2 regions of the Microbacterium phyllosphaerae genome follow, and region 2 is predicted to be linked to the other one. Evidence: predicted binding sites of a transcription regulator. Region 2 holds the regulator's gene; the other holds the start of a gene.
What was found. The regulator LexA, encoded in region 2, represses DNA repair genes until DNA is damaged. The targets are predictions, from matches to a motif close to TCGAACANNTGTTCGA.

Region 1 (9,315 bases), 840 kb from region 2:
AGGCGACGACGCGCCGACCGCAGCACCCACAGTGGCCCCGGCGACGGCCGCGGGCCTGCCGCATGACCCGGTCGAGGCCCAGTTCCAGGGGCTTCCGGTCGTCGAAGCCGATGACGATGGCGATGAAGACGCCTGGGGATTGACGGGACGCGACTGATGGCCATCCCTCGGCAGCTTCCCAACGCGATCACCATCGCTCGCATACCTCTCGCGGTCGTCTTCCTCGTCCTGCTCCTGATCGGGGGAACCTACGGCATCGGTGACATCACTGTGCGCTGGATCGCGGCTGTCCTCTTCATCGTGGCGATCTCGACGGACTGGGTCGACGGCTACCTCGCGCGCAAGTACGAGATCGTCAGCGACTTCGGCAAGCTCTGGGATCCGATCGCAGACAAGCTCCTCACGGGGGCGGGCTTCATCGGTCTCGCACTGCTGGGCGAACTGAGCTGGTGGCTCGTCATCATCATCCTGATCCGCGAGTGGGGCATCACGATCCATCGCCTGATCGTCGCGAAGGAGCACGTCGTCGCTGCGGCGTGGATGGGCAAGATCAAGACAGCGGTGCAGGCCGTCGCCCTGTCCTGGGCGCTGCTCCCTCTCCACGTGGTGATCGGGCTCGAGCCGTGGGTTCTCGTGACGGCGATCCTGATGATCGTGGTCCTGATCCTCACGGTGGTGAGCGGCATCGACTACATCGTCGCGCAGGTCCGAGGGTCTCGGCAGTCGTCGTGACGACGGCATCGGGGGCACTGGACGCTCTCGTCGAACGCGGGTGGACGCTGGGCGTCGCGGAGTCTCTGACAGGTGGCGCCCTCGCGGCGGAGATCGTGTCCGTCCCCGGGGCGTCGCTCGCGCTGCTGGGCGCCGTCGTCGCCTACGCGACGCCGGTGAAGCGCACGCTTCTCGGAGTGGACGCCGACCTACTGGCCGCATACGGCCCCGTGCACCCCGAGGTCGCGCGGCAGATGGCAGACGGGGTGCGACGCGCGGTGAGCGTGGACGGGCGCGCTGCGGACGTGGGGGTATCGACCACCGGCATCGCCGGGCCCGCGTCCCCCGACGGTCAGCCCGTCGGCACGGTGCACATCGCGGTCGTGACGCCGACCTCAGCCGTGAGCGAGTCCCACATCTTCCCCGGCGATCGCGCGGAGATCCGCGCGCAGACCGTCGATGCCGCGGTCGCTCTGCTGCGTCGAATCGTGCGGGAATAGGCGCGGCATGAGTTCCGTTGTCATCAATGTGCTCACACCGAAAGCACAGCGTGCGAAGGTAGATTTTGTGAAGGTCGGTAGGACTAGACTGGCGATCTCATCGGGGGAGACCTCGAGAAGACGATCTGGGAGGAGGTTCCGATGATTCTTGTACGACAGGAAATCGGCGATGTGCTGAGGGACTTCCGCCTGCAGAAGGGGCGTACGCTCCGGCAGGTTGCAAGCAAGGCATCCGTCGCCCTCGGCTACCTCAGCGAGGTGGAACGAGGTCAGAAAGAGGCATCGAGCGAGATCCTCGCCTCGGTGGCCGATGCGCTCGACGTTCCCATCTCGATCATCATGCGCGAGGTCGGAGACCGCATCTCCGTGCTCGAGGGCATTCAGGTGTTCCCGGACGTCGTCCCTGACGACCTGGTCGCCTCGATCGAGCCCGAGCTCTCGCTCCACTGAACCCTCCGGGCGCTTCCTCTCCATGAGACGCAGTGAATTCCTCCGCGCCGTCGACGCGGAGTTCGGTGGCCGTGGGCCGTCTCTCGTCAGCGACCTCGTCCTGACACAGCTCTCCGGACGCACCGCCGATCAGGCGTTGGACGACGGAGTTCCTCCTCGCGATATCTGGCTCGCCCTCTGCGCAGAGACGGATGTGCCCGCCGAACGCCGTCATGGTGCCGGGCGCCTGGAGCCGCGCAAGAGGTGAGCCCTCGGCCCGCTCGACGTGTTCGACGCCTGACGTCGCGACACGCCATAGCGGCGTGTTGTCGAATATGTGTTCGAAACCGGCGTAGTCTTCTGCACAAGTGGTTCAGAGATCTTGTTCTCCCTGTTTCCCGGTGCCGGCGACTCAATGTCCGAGGCCCCTCGTACGGTGAGAAGCAAGCCGAAGAGCCATACGCCTTGTCGGAGAGTTCCGCCCAGCCGGGAGGACCGCGACAGCCTACAGGCGGCACCACGCGAGCATAAGGAGCCCGTCATGCCATCACCCGCTGACCGCGAGAAGTCCCTCGAGACCGCACTCGCACAGATCGATCGCCAGTTCGGAAAGGGCTCGGTCATGCGGCTGGGCAGCGACGAGCGTGCCCCCGTCGCCGTGATCCCGACCGGCTCCATCGCCCTCGACGTCGCTCTCGGCGTCGGAGGCCTCCCGCGTGGTCGAATCGTAGAGATCTACGGTCCGGAGTCGTCCGGTAAGACGACGCTCACGCTGCACGCGATCGCTAATGCTCAGCGTGCCGGCGGAATCGCGGCCTTCATCGATGCTGAGCACGCGCTCGACCCCGACTACGCGGCGAAGCTCGGCGTCGACATCGATGCCCTTCTCGTCTCGCAGCCTGACACGGGTGAGCAGGCTCTGGAGATCGCGGACATGCTCGTGCGTTCCGGGGCCATCGACCTCATCGTCATCGACTCCGTGGCGGCTCTCGTGCCGCGCGCCGAGATCGAGGGTGAGATGGGCGACTCGCACGTCGGTCTCCAGGCTCGACTGATGTCCCAGGCGCTGCGAAAGCTCACGGGTGGACTCAACCAGACGAACACGACGATGATCTTCATCAACCAGCTGCGCGAGAAGATCGGTGTCTTCTTCGGATCGCCCGAGACCACCGCGGGTGGAAAGGCGCTGAAGTTCTACGCGTCGGTTCGCATGGACATCCGCCGAATCGAGACGCTCAAGGACGGCACCGATGCGGTCGGAAACCGCACCAGGGTCAAGGTTGTGAAGAACAAGATGGCTCCGCCCTTCAAGCAGGCGGAGTTCGACATCCTCTATGGTGTCGGCATCTCACGCGAGGGCAGCCTGATCGACTTCGGTGTCGAGCACGGCATCGTCAAGAAGTCGGGTTCCTGGTACACCTACGACGGTGATCAGCTCGGGCAGGGCAAGGAGAACGCGCGTACGTTCCTGCTCAAGAACCCAGACATCGCACTGGCGATCGAGACGCAGATCAAGCAGAAGCTCGGTATCGGCGGCGCCGTCGAAGCACCGGCTGACGAGCTCGCTGAGCGTCGTCCGGCGTGATCGTGATGGTTCTGGGGTGTGTGGCAACCGGAGCGAACCATGAGTGAGGGCGGGGGCGAGCGGGATCAGCTCGCCCCCGTCATCCCGCTGTTCGGACGGACTGCCGCGCGCTCGGGCTCCACCGGCGACGGTTCAGGGGCCGGTGGGCCGGCTCGTGACGACCGCACCGGGTCTGGTCGAGCCGGAGCCGGAACCGACGGGCTGGCCGAAGTCACCGGATCATCTGACGCAGGTGCGCGATCCGGGTCGGAGCTGGCTGAGAATTCTCGAGCCGATGTCTCCACGTGGAACTCCACGTGGAGTGATCTCGGCTCGACGAAAGCCTCGACGCCCGATTCCCGAGATCCGAGCGACCGGCACCCCGCTCGCGGTGCCGCGGCACGGTCCGCACCGCGCTTGCGTGCACTGCAGCCGTCGGACGATCTCGGCGGCGAGGTCGGAGGCGTGGATCCTGCACGCGTGCGTGAAGCCGCGGAAGAGATTCTCGTGCGCAAGTTGCGCTCTCGATCGCTCTCGATCTCCGAAGCGCGCATGGTGCTCAAAGGGTACGAGCAAGACGGAGCGCGGCTCGACTCGGGCGCGATCGACGACGTCCTCGACGACTTCTGTCGACGGGGGTATCTCGACGATGCTCTCCTCGCCGGTCAACTCGTCACCTCGGGGGTCGAGCGAAAGGGTCAGGGCCGCGTGGCGCTCTCGAGAGCTCTGGCCCAGCGCGGGATTCCTCGTGATGTGGTCGACGCGGCGCTCGACGAGCTGCCCGACGACGATGCCGAGCGGGCGCTCGAGTACGCGCGCACCAAGGCACGGGGCCTGTCTCGTCTCGACGGCGACACCGCGTTGCGGCGCCTGGTCGGTCAGCTCTCCCGCCGCGGGTACAACGGCTCGGTCGCGATGACCGCTGCGAAGAGGGCTCTCGCCGAGGCCTCTTTCGGCGGGTCGACATCCGGGGTCCGTTTCGTCGACTCCGACTGACGAGTCTGGCCTCGAGGGTGTCGGGTTCCGGGTCGGTACCGCTCGGGCGTCCGCTCGGGAAGCGCTCGTACAATGGGGGAATCATGACTATCCCGCGCAGTGAACCGACGATCATCAGCTCGTCGTCGGCAGCAATCGACTCCGACGGTCGCACCCGCTCGTACGAGGTGCGCACCTTCGGGTGCCAGATGAACGTCCACGACTCCGAGCGACTCTCGGGGTCTCTGGAGAGCGCAGGATACGTCCGCGCCTCCGACGGCACTGAGGCCGACGTGGTGATCATCAACACGTGCGCGGTCCGCGACAACGCTGCAGGGAAGCTCTACGGCACCCTGGGCCAGCTGGCGGCGGTCAAACGTCGCAAGGACGGCATGCAGATCGCTGTCGGCGGATGCCTCGCGCAGATGGACAAGCAGGCAGTGCTCGACAAGGCGCCCTGGGTCGATGTCGTCTTCGGCACACACAACATGGGTTCCCTCCCCGCACTCCTCGAGCGCGCGCGCCACAACGGCGACGCCGAGCTCGAGATCCTGGAATCGCTCGAAGTCTTCCCGTCCACCCTCCCCACCAAGCGTGACTCCGCTCACAGCGGCTGGGTCTCGATCTCCGTCGGGTGCAATAACACGTGCACTTTCTGCATCGTTCCGAGCCTCCGCGGCAAGGAGAAGGACCGGCGGCCGGGAGACATCCTGAACGAGATCCGGCTCCTGGTCGAAGACGGCGCGATCGAGGTGACCCTGCTCGGACAGAACGTCAACTCCTACGGAGTCGAGTTCGGAGACCGTCAGGCGTTCGGCAAGCTGCTGCGCGCCGCGGGAGAGATCCAAGGACTCGAGCGCATCCGCTTCACGAGCCCCCACCCCGCCGCCTTCACGGACGACGTGATCGATGCGATGGCCGAGACAGCGAACGTCATGCCGCAGCTGCACATGCCGCTGCAGTCCGGCAGCGACAGGATCCTCAAGGCGATGCGGCGTTCGTACCGGAGCGAGAGGTTCCTCGGGATCCTCGACCGGGTGCGGGACCGCATTCCGAACGCGGCGATCACCACCGACATCATCGTCGGATTCCCCGGTGAGACCGACGAGGACTTCGAAGACACGATGCGCGTGGTCGAGCAGGCCCGCTTCTCGAGCGCATTCACCTTCCAGTACTCGATCCGAGAGGGCACGCCCGCGGCGACCATGGAAGACCAGATTCCCAAGGCCGTGGTGCAGGAGCGCTACAACCGCCTGATCGCGCTGCAGGAGCGCATCTCCCTGGAAGAGAACCAGAGGCAGGTGGGCCGCGAGGTCGAGGTGCTCGTCTCCACGGGCGAGGGAAAGAAGGATGCCGAGACGCACCGCCTCACCGGACGAGGCGAGGACAACCGCCTCGTGCACTTCGAGGTCACGCCCGGATCCGCTGTGCCGCGGCCCGGTGACGTCGTCTCGGTGACGATCACCCATGCAGCGCCGTTCCATCTGCTCGCCGACGATCCCACCGGGGCACCGCTGCGCATCCGTCGCACCCGCGGCGGAGACGCATGGGATCGCGCGCAGGCGGACTCGTGCGCTGTTCCGGCGGCGACCACGGGTGACGGACCCCGCGCAGTCTCACTCGGCGTGCCGACGCTTCGCGTCGGCGTGTGACCCTTCCCCGGCACATGACCGTTCCGGTCCCGCATGGCGGGGCGCACTCACCGCGGCTGTGGGCGATCGTCGGAGCCACAGGCACGGGTAAGAGCGACCTCGCTCTCGACCTCGCCGAGACCCTCCGCCAGCGCGGCAACCTCGCCGAGATCGTCAACGCGGATGCCATGCAGCTCTACCGGGGTATGGACATCGGAACGGCGAAGCTCGCTCCGGGCGAGCGTCGAGGTATCCCGCACCACCTCTTCGACGTCCGAGAACTCGACGAAGAGGCCGCGGTCGCCTGGTACCAGTCTCTTGCGCGCGCGGCCGTGACCGACATCCAGGGGCGCGGCGGCGATGCGATCCTCGTCGGCGGCTCCGGCTTGTATGTGTCGAGCGTCGTCTTCGACTTCGCCTTCCCCCCGCGCGACCCGGTGATCCGCGAGCGTCTCGAGAGCGAGCTCGCCGCTGATGGAGTCGGTGCGCTGCTCGAGCGGCTGCGCTACCTCGATCCGGCGACGGCGTCGAAAGTCGACCCCAAGAACAGTCGGCGCGTCATCCGTGCGCTGGAGGTCCTCGAGCAGGGGAGCACCACGCACGGTGCGGCGCTCCCCGAGAAGCCCTCGCTCTGGCAGCCCGACACACGCCTGATCGGTCTGCACGTCGACCGTGGGACGCTGGTCGACAGGCTCGACGCGAGAGTCGACCGCATGTGGGAGGCCGGGCTCGTCGACGAGGTGCGGGGGCTCCGCGAGCACGGACTCGAACGGGGCGTGACGGCCCAGCGAGCGATCGGCTACGCTCAGGCGCTCGGCGAGCTCGACGGACGGCTCTCCCGCGCCGAAGCGATCGCCGAGACGCAGGCGCTCACCCGTCGATACGCCCGTCGTCAGGTCTCCTGGTTCAAGCGGTACCCGGAACTGACCTGGCATGAACCGCCTGTCGACGCCGCCTCGCTCCTCGAACCGTGATGCGGATGTGCGTCGCGACCTGATGTCGGTGGTCGATGGGAAGCTGAGTACATGGCCACCCACTTCTACACCGCAAGCAGCCTCGACGGATTCATCGCGACTGATGAGCATTCTCTCGACTGGCTCCTGAAGCAGGACATCGACCAAGACGGTCCGATGTCGTACGCCGCCTTCGAGAAGACGATCGGCGCGCTCGCGATGGGAGCATCGACGTACGAGTGGGTCATGCGGCATGAAGAGGGGCGTTGGGGGTATGCCCAGCCGACGTGGGTGTTCTCGCACCGGACACTCGAGGTCCCCGAGGGGGCGGACATCCGCGTGACCCAGGGCAACGTGGCCGACGTCCACTCCGACATGCTCGATGCGGCGGCCGGCAAGGATCTGTGGGTCGTCGGTGGGGGAGACCTGGCAGGGCAGTTCGCAGATGCAGGCCTGCTCGACGAGGTGTGGGTGCAGTACGCACCGGTGACGCTGGGATCCGGGGCGCCGCTGCTGCCGAGGTCTCTCGACCTCGAACTCCTCGACGTCGCGCGCAACCGCAACTTCATGTGCGGTCGGTATCGGGTGGTTCGTGACTGATCCGGCGCCGATTCTAGACTGGGGGCATGGAGTGGGCAGTACGGGCGTTCGAGCGCGCCGACACGGAATCGGTGGTCGCGCTTTGGGATGAAGCGGGCCTGACCCGACCGTGGAACGACCCTCGGCTCGACATCGAACGCAAGCTCACGGTGCAGCCCGAGCTCTTCCTCGTCGTCGAGGAGTCGGAGGGAAGGGGCTCGGAGCGAGAGTCCGACGAGCGGCTGATCGTCGGCTCCGTCATGGCCGGGTATGACGGCCACCGCGGGTGGCTCTACTATCTGGCCACAGCGGCATCGCATCGCCAGCGTGGGGTCGCCCGATCGCTCGTCCGAGAGGCTGAGCGTCGACTTCTCGCGATGGGATGCCCGAAGGTGCAGCTCATGGTCAGAGAGGGGAACGACGCGGTGCTGGGCTTCTACGACGCGCTCGGTTATGAGCGGTTCTCCGTGTCGAACACGGGCAAGCGTCTGATCGTCGACGCATAGCGGAGATCTCTAGACTGGTCGAATGGTCGCATTCACCAAAGGTCACGGCACCGGCAACGATTTCGTCATCATCGCCGATCCCGACGGGGCTCTCGATCTGAGTGCCGAGCAGGTCGCCGTGCTGTGCGACCGACACTTCGGCATCGGCGCCGACGGCATCCTTCGTGTCGTGCGCTCCGCCGCGATCGCCGAGGGACAGGCCGCGCTCGCTGAGGAACCCGATGCCGAGTGGTTCATGGACTACCGGAACGCCGACGGGTCGATCGCCGAGATGTGCGGCAACGGGATCCGGGTGTTCGCGCACTACCTCGTGCGCTCCGGCCTCGCGACCATCGAACCGGGATCCACACTGCCGATCGGAACCCGCGCAGGCGTCCGCGACGTCACGCGGAGCGAGACCGGGTACCAGGTCGATCTCGGCCTCTGGAAGCTCTCGGGCGACGATCCGCTCGTCACTACCGACGGCCTTGCGGTGACGCGGCCCGGACTCGGAATCGACGTCGGGAATCCCCACGTGGTGGTCGCTCTCGCATCCGAGGCCGAACTCGCCTCGTTGGAACTCCACCGTGCCCCCGCGCTCGATCCGGTGCTTCCGGCGGGAGCCAACGTCGAGTTCGTCGTCCCGGGGGAGCCGCTCGTGCGTGACGGAATCGGTCACGTCACCATGCGCGTGTCCGAGCGTGGAGTCGGCGAGACGCTCAGCTGCGGCACCGGTGTGGCAGCCACGGCTCTGGCCGTCCGTCACTGGGCAGGCGAGAAGGCTCCCCACAACTGGCGCGTCGAGGTGCCGGGCGGCACTCTCGGCGTGCGTATGTTCCCTGCGGAGGACGGTGAGCACGTCGCTCTGTCCGGACCCGCTCAGCTGGTGTTCAGCGGCGAGGTCGACCTGATCTGATGCGTTCGATCGAGCCCGTCGACCTGGTCATCTTCGACTGCGACGGCGTTCTCGTCGACAGCGAGCGCCTCTCGATCGAGGTGGATCGCCGGGTCCTCGCCGACCTCGGGTGGACTCTCTCGCGGGAAGAGATCCTGCATCGCTTCGTCGGCCGTTCCTCCGCGCACTTCCGCTCCGAGATCGAAGCGCATCTCGGGCGGTCGCTCGCGGATGACTGGGAGACGCCCTACCAGCCCTGGTACGTCGACGCGTTCGAGCGCGAACTCACGCCAGTGCCCGGTATCGAGGCTGCGCTCGATGAGCTCTCGGTGACGACGTGCGTCGCATCGAGCGGGGCGCATTCGAAGATCCGACGGACACTGGGGTTGACCGGACTGCTCCCACGTTTCGCGGGGCGGATATTCAGCGCCGATGACGTCGAGAACGGCAAGCCGGCCCCGGATCTCTTCCTGCATGCGGCCGACCGTCTCGGAATCGTGCCGGATCGCTGCGCGGTGGTCGAGGACAGCCGCTTCGGAGTCCAGGCGGCTCGTGCTGCCGGGATGCGGGTATTCGGCTACGCCGGGGGCCTC
Region 2 (9,315 bases):
TCGCGGGTTCTGACCCGCAGGGATCACCCTCGCAGGCTGTCGACCCAGTTGCGCAGGAGCTGGATGCCGGCCTCGCCCGACTTCTCGGGGTGGAACTGAGTCGCTGAGAGCGGGCCGTTCTCGACCGCGGCGAGGAACGGATCGCCGTACGTCGTCCAGGTCAGCACCGGCTGCGGGAACGGCGGGATGACGTCGAGCTCCCACGACTGCGCAGCATACGAGTGCACGAAATAGAAGCGCTCGTTCTCGATCCCCTGGAAGAGCACCGAATCGGCGCCGGGTTCGACCGTGTTCCAGCCCATGTGCGGCAGCACGGGCGCATTGAGCTCGGTGACGGCACCCGGCCACTCACCGAGGCCCTCGGTGTCGTGCCCGCGCTCGACGCCGTGGGCGAAGAGCACCTGCATGCCGACGCAGATGCCGAGCACGGGTCGCCCACCGGCCAGGCGACGGTCGATGATCTCATCGCCTCCGTGGGCTTTCAAGGCGTCGCGCACGGCCTGGAAGGCTCCCACGCCGGGCACGACGAGACCGTCGGCCTCGAGCGCCTCCTTGCGGTCCCGCGTGAGCACCGCATCGGCTCCCGCCGCCACGAGAGCCTTCACAGCGGAGTGCACGTTGCCGGATTCGTAGTCGAAGACAGCGACCCGAGGAGCTGCGCTCACAGCGCACCCTTGGTCGACGGGATGCCGTCGACCAGCGGATCGAGCGCCTTGGCCTGGCGGAATGCGCGGGCGAACGCCTTGTACTCCGCCTCGGCGATGTGGTGCGGATCACGGCCGCCGAGCACGCGGACGTGCATGGTGAGCCCCGCGTTGAAAGTGATGGCCTCGAACGAGTGACGCACCAGCGAGCCGGTGAAGTGTCCGCCGATCAGGTGGTGCTCGAAGCCGGCCGGCTCCCCCGTGTGGACGAGGTACGGACGACCAGAGATGTCGACGACGGCCTGAGCGAGCGCCTCGTCGAGCGGCACGAGCGCGTCGCCGTAACGCGAGATGCCGGACTTGTCGCCGAGGGCTTCGCGGATGGCCTGCCCGAGCACGATCGAGATGTCCTCGACCGTGTGGTGGGCGTCGATCTGCGTGTCACCGGAGGCGCGAACCGTGAGGTCGGTCAGCGAGTGCTTCGCGAACGCCGTCAGCATGTGATCGAAGAACGGCACCGACGTGTCGATGCGGCTCGCGCCGGTTCCGTCGAGGTTCAGTTCGAGCTCGACGGTGGACTCCGACGTGCTGCGCACACGGGTGGCGGTGCGCGGGGTCTGGGCGGTGGTGCTCATGAAGCCGATCCTATCGACGCGAGGGCGTCGAGGAACGCCGTGGTCTCCGCCTCGGTGCCCGCTGTGACGCGGAGGTGACCCGGGATCCCGACGTCGCGGACGAGCACTCCCCGGTCGTACAGCTGCTGCCACACCTTCTTGGGGTCTGCGACCCCACCGAACAGCACGAAGTTCGACCAGGACTCGTGCGGGGTGTATCCGAGAGCCTCGAGGGTCGCCGAGATGCGATCGCGCTGCTCGACGATCTCGTCGACCATCCCCAGCATCACGTCGGAGTTGCGCAGTGCCGCGACGGCCGCGGCCTGCGTGAGCGCGCTCAGGTGATACGGCAGGCGCACGAGCCGGAGAGCATCGATGAAGGCGGGGTCGGCCGCGAGATATCCGACGCGCGCACCCGCGAAGGCGAAGGCCTTGCTCATGGTGCGAGACACCGCGAGACGAGGACGCCCCTCGAGGAGCGTGAGCGCGGATGCCGCATCGCGCGGCGCGAATTCCTGATATGCCTCGTCCACGACGACGACGCCCCGCGACGCCTCGTAGACCGCCTCGACGATGTCGAGCCCGAGCGGCGTGCCGGTCGGATTGTTCGGGGAGCACAGCAGGATGACGTCGGGATCGTGCTCTTTGACCTGCGCCACGGCCTCATCGGGCGTGATCGTGTAGTCCGGCTGCCGGGTGCCTGCGATCCACCGGGCACCGGTCCCCTGCGAGATGAGGGGATACATCGAATAGGTCGGGGCGAAGCTGAATGCCGTGCGTCCCGGTCCACCGAACGCCTGGAGAATGTGCTGGAGGACCTCGTTCGATCCGTTCCCCGCCCAGATCTGGTCCGCCTCGAGACCGTGGCCCAGGTACTCGGCGAAGCCCTCACGCAGGGTCGTGAACTCGCGGTCGGGGTAGCGGTTGACGTCGCGAAGCGCCACGGCGATGTCATCGAGGATGTCGCTGGCGACGGCATCCGGAACGGGATGCGTGTTCTCGTTCACGTTGAGAGCGATCGGCAGTGGCGCCTGCGGAGCGCCGTACGGCGTCAGCCCTCGAAGGTCGTCGCGGAGCGGGAGATCGGAGAGTGATGAAGTCACCCTTCCCATGGTAGGCCGCGTGCGGCTCACCGACGCGCGTGGTGACGGAGAATGAAGCCGACCCTGCGCTGCACCCCGGTCACTCCGGGCGCCGATGCCCGCTCACTCGGAGTACTGCGTGGGAATCGCGAGCTCCTGGCCGATCTGCAGGCTTCCGCCGCGGAGCAGGTTGAGCCGTGTGATGTCACCGATGACCTCGCGGGGATCCGCGCCCGGTGCGATCTCCTCGGCGATCGACCACAGGGTGTCGCCCGGCATCACGGTGACGGTCGCGAACGTGGTGGTCGAGCTCTGCTCGCCGGAAGCCATCGCGCTGCCGCCACTGAGCGCGGCGAACGCGATGCCTACAGCGAGCGGAACGGCTGCCGCCGCGAGCACGACCCGACGACCACGCGCCGTCAGCCGGAGCTTCGTCGCCGGACGAGCCGGGAGGACTGCTGCGCTGCTGAAGGTGATGGTGCTCATGTCGTGCTCCTCTGCATCTACCGCGTGAGCGGTGAAGTTGGCGTAGCGTTCGCATCCGCGCCTCGGCCGGGAGCCGTGGATACGAAGCTACGTTCCGAAGTTATCTTCGAATTCGAATATCTGTCAAGCCTTTTTCGAAACAATGACCCGAGAATCGGTCGACACGCTCGAACAGATCTTCCACATCTGGCCGTTTCTCGGATACGGTTTCGATACGAACACCCCACCACGGGCCTCCGACATTCGAACTGAGACGCCGGATCGCACACCTGAGGAGCACCATGAGCGACAACTCCGCCCCCGAGGCAGACGTCCCGCGCACTCGTCGCCGGAAGAGCCTGAGCCCCAAGCAGATGGCGATCCTCGAGGTCATCCAGACATCGATCAGCCGGTACGGCTACCCGCCGAGCATGCGCGAGATCGGCGATGCCGTCGGGCTCAAGTCGCTGTCGAGCGTCACCCACCAGCTCGGACAGCTCGAGCTCAGCGGCTACCTGCGTCGCGATCCGGGCAAGACGCGCGCCATGGAGGTGCTGATCGACCTCCCGGGTTCGAGCGGTGAGAATCCGGCTGACGTCGCGACCCCCGTGGGCGACGCGGCACTCGTGCCGCTCGTCGGCCGCATCGCCGCCGGCGTGCCGATCACCGCCGACCAGCAGGTCGAGGAGATCTTCCCCCTCCCCCGTCAGCTCGTGGGCAAGGGCGACCTCTTCATGCTCAACGTCTCGGGCGAGTCGATGATCGACGCGGCCATCTGCGACGGCGACTGGGTCGTGGTGCGCTCGCAGAACAGTGCAGAGAACGGCGAGATCGTCGCGGCGATGCTCGACGGCGAGGCCACGGTCAAGGTGCTCCGCCGTCGCGACGGCCACACGTGGCTGCTGCCGCGCAACTCGGCGTTCGAGCCCATCCTCGGCGACGAAGCCGTGATCCTCGGCAAGATCGTCGCGGTGCTGCGAGCGGTCTGATCCCGTCGAACCCGCGACGACGGCCTCGCCCATAGGCTCGAAGCATGTCCTCGCCGTTCGGTTCCTGGCCCTCCCCGTTCTCACCCGCACGCATCGCGGCGGCCTCACCCCGCATAGACGGTGCGGCGTTCGTCGGTGACGACATCTGGTGGGGCGAGTCGGTGCCGGCCGAGCGCGGGCGATTCACGGTGCGCAGCTCGAGCGGTGACGAGATCCTCCCGGCGCCGTGGAGTGCGCGATCGCGCGTCCATGAGTACGGCGGCGGGGCCTGGACGGCGGATGCCGACGGCACCCTGTTCTTCGTCGACGCACAGGACCAGCGTGTGCACCGACTGACCTCCGGCGCTTCACCGGTGCCGCTCACTCCGACCGGCCCTGCCCACGGAGGTCTGCGGCTGCAGCAGGGGCGGCTGTTCGCCGTTCGCGAGGACCTCACATCGACTCCCCACCGTCGTGGCATCATCGAGATCCCTGTGGACGGTTCTGCCGCCGATGACCCCGACCGCGTGCGGGTCGTCGCCGAGGGCACGGCGTTCGTCGCGCATCCGTCGCTCTCACCCGACGGGTCGCGCGTGGCCTGGGTCGAGTGGACGGGCGATCGGATGCCGTGGCAGCATGCGACCCTCGTGATCTCCGACGGCTCCGCCCGCACCGAGGTGCCGACGCAGGCCGCTCTGCAGCCCGAGTGGATCGACGACCAGGAGCTGCTGTTCTCCGACGACCCTCGGGGACGATGGGCGCTGCACCGCCAGCGACTCGATCACCTCCGCCTCGACGGCGCAGCGGCGCCGGTCGACGATGTCGACGTCGATGCGGACACCGGCTACGGGCTGTGGGTGCTGGGCAACCGCTGGTACCGCCCACTCGCCGACGGGCGCATCGTCACTGTCCGCACGAACGGTCGCGACGAGGTCGTCGTGATCGATCGCGACGGCGGGGCGCGCCGACTCGACATTCCCGCGGACGGGCACGTGAGCGTCGACGCCGTATCGGGGTCGCGTGTGCTGCTCACGGGCAACAGCTCGACCACGTCACAGGGAGCCTGGTGCGTCGACGTCGAGTCCGGTTCGGCGCAGGTGGTCGCAGGAGCCTCGCCCGTCCACCCCGAATGGATGCCGCGCGCGTCCGAGCTGCTGATCGACGGTGCCCACGGGAACGTGCACGCGTTCGTCTACCCTCCGAGCAACCCCCAGGCCTCGGCATCCGGCGACGAGCTCCCGCCCTACATCGTGCTCGTGCACGGCGGGCCGACCGCTCACGTGACCGGGGCTTCCTCTGCGGCGATCGCGTTCTACACGAGCCGCGGCATCGGCGTGCTCGACGTGAACTACGGCGGTTCGACAGGATACGGGCGCGCCTACCGAGAGCGTCTCGACGGACGATGGGGAGTGGTCGACGTCGACGATGTGATCGCCGCGGCCCGGGAGCTCGCCGACGCGGGCCTGGCGGATCCCGCACGGATCGCCATCCGCGGTGGGTCGGCCGGCGGATGGACCGTGCTGTCCGCTCTGGTGCGCGGAGGAGTGTTCGCCGCCGGCATCAGTCGCTACGCCGTCGCGGATCTGCGGATGCTCGCCGAGCACTCCCACGACTTCGAGGCGCACTACGTCGAAGGACTCGTCGGGCCCCTGCCCGCAGCCGAGGCGCTGTACGTCGACCGCTCGCCTCTGACCCACGCCGCCCGGATCGCGGTGCCCGTGCTGCTGATGCAGGGGTCGGATGACCGGGTCGTGCCGCCGTCTCAATCGGAGGCCATCCGGGATGCACTGGCGGCCAATGGAGTCGATCACGAGTACGTGCTCTACCAGGGCGAGGGACACGGGTTCCGCTCGGCCGAGACGATCGTCGATGCCCTGGAGCGCGAGCTCTCGTTCCTCGGACGCGTGTTCGGCTTCACCCCGTCGTTCTGATCAGTCTCCGGTGCGGTTGCGCAGGCGCATCGCGCGCTCGGCCTCGCGAGTGTCCTGACGCTCGCGTAGCGTCTGACGCTTGTCGAACTCGCGCTTGCCCTTCGCGAGGGCGATCTCGACCTTGGCACGGCCGTCGGAGAAGTAGAGCTTGAGTGGGATCAGCGTGTAACCGCCCGCCGACACCGCGTGCTGCAGCTTCGCGATCTCCTCGCGGTGGAGCAGCAGCTTGCGGATGCGCTTCGCCGAGTGGTTGGTCCAGTGCCCCTGCGAGTACTCGGGGATGTGCACGGAGTCGAGGAAGACCTCGTTCCCCTTGACGAACGCGTATCCGTCGCTGAGATTCGCACGCCCCTGACGCAGCGACTTCACTTCGGTGCCGGTGAGCACCATCCCCGCCTCGTACGACTTCTCGATGTTGTAGTCGTGACGTGCGCGACGATTGGTCGCGATGACCTTCTCCCCGCGTTCCCTGGGCATGATTCTCTCCTGATCCGCGTCGTGCAGTGATTCCAGAGCCCGGTGGCGGGCGCACGACAGCCTGTCAGTCTATACCGGCGGCGCCCGCCTCCGGCAACGCGGTCAGGTCCGCAGCCAGCGACGGATCGCGAATCCGGCGGACAGGGCCGCCAGGACGACGCCGATGCCGATGAGCACCGGTACGACGATGGCGGCATCCTGCATCGACACCCACGTCGTGATGAACGGGACGCGTCCCCGGAGGTATCCGTCGACGCCGAAGTGCACCCCGGCGACGACAGCCGCGCTGGCCAGCACCGATCCGAGGAACGCGGCGAAGACGCCCTCGAGCACGAACGGGGTCTGGATGAAGCGGTTCGAGGCACCGACGAGGCGCATGATCCCGATCTCCTTGCGCCGCGCGTATGCCGACAGCCTGATGGTCGTGCCGATCAGCAGGATGGCGGCGATCAGCATCAGCACGGCGATGCCGACGGCGATGTACGTCGCCACCGTCAGGGCGGAGAACAACGGCTCGAGGTATTGCAGCTGGTCCGTGACCTGCTCGACGCCGGCGACGCCGGTGAAGGCCTCCGCGATCACCTGGGACTGACCCGGGTCCTTCATCGTCACGAAGAACACCTCGAACGCCTGGTCTGCGGTGATGACGCTCGCCTGGTCCTCGCCGAGCTGTTCGACCAGCTTGGCGTAGGTGTCTTCCTTGGAGTCGAAGCTCACCTCGCTGATGAGCGGGGCGAGCGCGTCACCGTCGAGCTGCGCGCGGACGGCATTCACCTGATCTTCCGTGGCGCCGCCGTCGACGCAGGTGTCCTTCTCCGAGATGTCGGAGCACATGTACACGGCGACCTGTGCCCGCTCGGTCCAGTAGCCGCGCATCGTGCCGATCTGGGCCTGCATGAGGATCGCCGCGCCGACGAACGTCAGCGAGACGAAGGTGACGAGCACGACGGAGATGACCATCGAGATGTTCCGTCGCAGGCCACCGAGGGCCTCAGTGATGATGAGTCCGATTCTCATGAGGTCGGCCCCACTTCCTCTGCGCCGTCATCCGAGAGGCCGAGACGATCGGCCACCCCGAGTTCGGCGACGTCGACGGTGGGGAGCACGATCGGATGCGTGCGAGGCACGACAGCCGCCGGCACCTCTGCGGGCTTCTCGTCGACTGCGGGCGGTTCGACCGGCGCAGCCTGCGCCTCGGGCGTCTCGGATGCGGTCGGCACCGCGTCGGCCGACGCCGCAGCGGCCTTGCGCTGCGCGCTGAGCTCCTCGGCGAGAGCGGCACGGACGACCGAGAGGTCGGCGGTCTGGCGCTGCACCTCCTGCACCGCTGTCAGCGCGGCGGCTGCTGCTGCTCCGCGGATCTCCTCGGGAACGAGGCGCGGGATGTTCGAGGTGTCGCCATAGCCGCCGTGCACCTCGTCTCGGACCATCTCGCCGTCACGGAGCTCGATCACGCGGCGCTGCATCTGGTCGACGAATGCCGCCTCGTGCGTGGCCATGAGCACGGTCGTTCCGCCGGCGTTGATCCGCGCGAGGAGCTGCATGATGTCGACGGACGTCGCCGGGTCGAGGTTTCCGGTGGGCTCGTCGGCGAGCAGCACCTGGGGGCGGTTGACCAGCGCTCGTGCGATCGCGACACGCTGCTGCTCGCCGCCGGAGAGCTCATGCGGCATCCGCTTCTGCTTGCCGTCGAGGCCGACCAGCGCCAGCGCCTCAGGCACGGCCTGCTGGATGAACCCGCGTGACGACCCCGTCACCTGCAGGGTGAACGCGACGTTCTGGTAGACGGTCTTCGACGGCAGCAGACGGAAGTCCTGGAACACGGATCCGATGTGGCGCCGGAAGTAGGGGACCTTGCGGTTCGCGAGGGACCGCAGGTCGCGGCCGAGCACCGCGACCCGACCCGTCGTCGGTACGTCCTCGCGCAGGATGAGCCTCAGACACGACGACTTGCCCGACCCCGAGGCGCCGACGAGGAAGACGAACTCCCCGCGTTGGACTTCGAAGTCGACCCCGGACAGAGCGGGGCGTGAGGTCCCGCGATAGCGTTTCGTGACGTTCTCGAAGCGAATCATGGCTGTTAGAGCCTAAGCGCGCGCTCCCTCCTGCCCGCGAGCGACACCCCGCTCGCCCCCTGCGTGTCATATCGCACTGCTATACATGGAGGTGCCGATCCATGTCATCCGCGTGGACGACGACTCCGAGGGGGAATCATGACGACGCCTGCAGGCTGGTACGACGACGGATCCGGGCGCCAGCGCTGGTGGGACGGTACGCAGTGGACGGAGCACTTCGCTCCGATCGCCGAGCCCGCAGCACCTGAGACGCCCCTCGATGTCGAGGCACCTGCAGCGACCGTTGAGGCGTACGGCAGCGAATCAGCGGATGCCGCACGCGAGGCGCCCACGGAATCCAGCGCCGATGCTCCCGTCACCGGCGACGCGTCCGATGCCGCAGCCGCCGCCACCGCGGACTCGCTCGGCTCGGTCGCCGCGGTCGAGACCTCGTGGAGCGAGCCGGCGACCGGCACTCCGTCGACGCCCGCTGACGACGTCACGACCCCCGAGACCCCTGGCGGATGGACCGCGTCCGACACGCACTCCCCGACCCCGGGCGCTGAGCAGCCGGCGGCGGAGGCCACCGCTGCCGAGCACACCGCACCGGAGTTCTCCGCCCCCGAGTCCACCGCACCGGGTGCCACCGCCCCGGCGGCGGCTCCGCTGGGTGGCGACGTGCCGCCGTACGCGAACGCAGCGCCCGGATATGACAGTGCACCGCCGGCCTACCCCGGTTCGGCGCCGACCTACCCCGGTGCCCAGGCGCCCCAGCAGGGGTACCCCGCGACGCCCGGCTATCCCGGCGCTGCTCCCGCCTATGCGGGCGGCGCCTACGCTCCCGCCGGCCAGGCATACGGAGCCGGGCCCGGGTACCCGCCGGCATACGCGACGGCCGGTCCCACCGCACCCGCGAAGCTGTCGATCGCCGGCCTCGTCGGACTCGGTCTCGCCGCACTGGGAACGATCCTGTCGTGCATCCCGCTGACGTTCGGCTTCGGCTGGTTCCTGCTCGCGGCCGGATTCATCGTCTCGCTGATCTCGATCTTCCTCAAGGGCAAGAAGTGGCCGGGCATCACC

Region 1: recA (recombinase RecA) is a predicted target of LexA. The motif match lies at 1,970-1,985, and genes of this name have one in related genera.

The regions. Positions count from the first base shown of each region.
Region 1 covers NZ_JAGIOA010000001.1:2,161,211-2,170,525, forward strand. The annotation lists gene JOF42_RS10020 (FtsK/SpoIIIE family DNA translocase) at 1-157, shown strand, start outside; gene pgsA (CDP-diacylglycerol--glycerol-3-phosphate 3-phosphatidyltransferase) at 157-732, shown strand; gene JOF42_RS10030 (CinA family protein) at 729-1,211, shown strand; gene JOF42_RS10035 (helix-turn-helix domain-containing protein) at 1,353-1,661, shown strand; gene JOF42_RS10040 (DUF3046 domain-containing protein) at 1,684-1,908, shown strand; gene recA (recombinase RecA) at 2,182-3,225, shown strand; gene JOF42_RS17935 (regulatory protein RecX) at 3,265-4,200, shown strand; gene miaB (tRNA (N6-isopentenyl adenosine(37)-C2)-methylthiotransferase MiaB) at 4,284-5,831, shown strand; gene miaA (tRNA (adenosine(37)-N6)-dimethylallyltransferase MiaA) at 5,846-6,784, shown strand; gene JOF42_RS10065 (dihydrofolate reductase family protein) at 6,836-7,363, shown strand; gene JOF42_RS10070 (GNAT family acetyltransferase) at 7,390-7,848, shown strand; gene dapF (diaminopimelate epimerase) at 7,871-8,743, shown strand; gene JOF42_RS10080 (HAD family hydrolase) at 8,743-9,315, shown strand, end outside.
Region 2 covers NZ_JAGIOA010000001.1:2,996,607-3,005,921, forward strand. The annotation lists gene JOF42_RS14120 (MinD/ParA family ATP-binding protein) at 1-13, shown strand, start outside; gene hisH (imidazole glycerol phosphate synthase subunit HisH) at 24-665, opposite strand; gene hisB (imidazoleglycerol-phosphate dehydratase HisB) at 662-1,279, opposite strand; gene JOF42_RS14135 (histidinol-phosphate transaminase) at 1,276-2,370, opposite strand; gene JOF42_RS14140 (LysM peptidoglycan-binding domain-containing protein) at 2,464-2,826, opposite strand; gene lexA (transcriptional repressor LexA) at 3,108-3,794, shown strand; gene JOF42_RS14150 (S9 family peptidase) at 3,839-5,704, shown strand; gene smpB (SsrA-binding protein SmpB) at 5,705-6,181, opposite strand; gene ftsX (permease-like cell division protein FtsX) at 6,284-7,198, opposite strand; gene ftsE (cell division ATP-binding protein FtsE) at 7,195-8,256, opposite strand; gene JOF42_RS17970 (DUF2510 domain-containing protein) at 8,395-9,315, shown strand, end outside.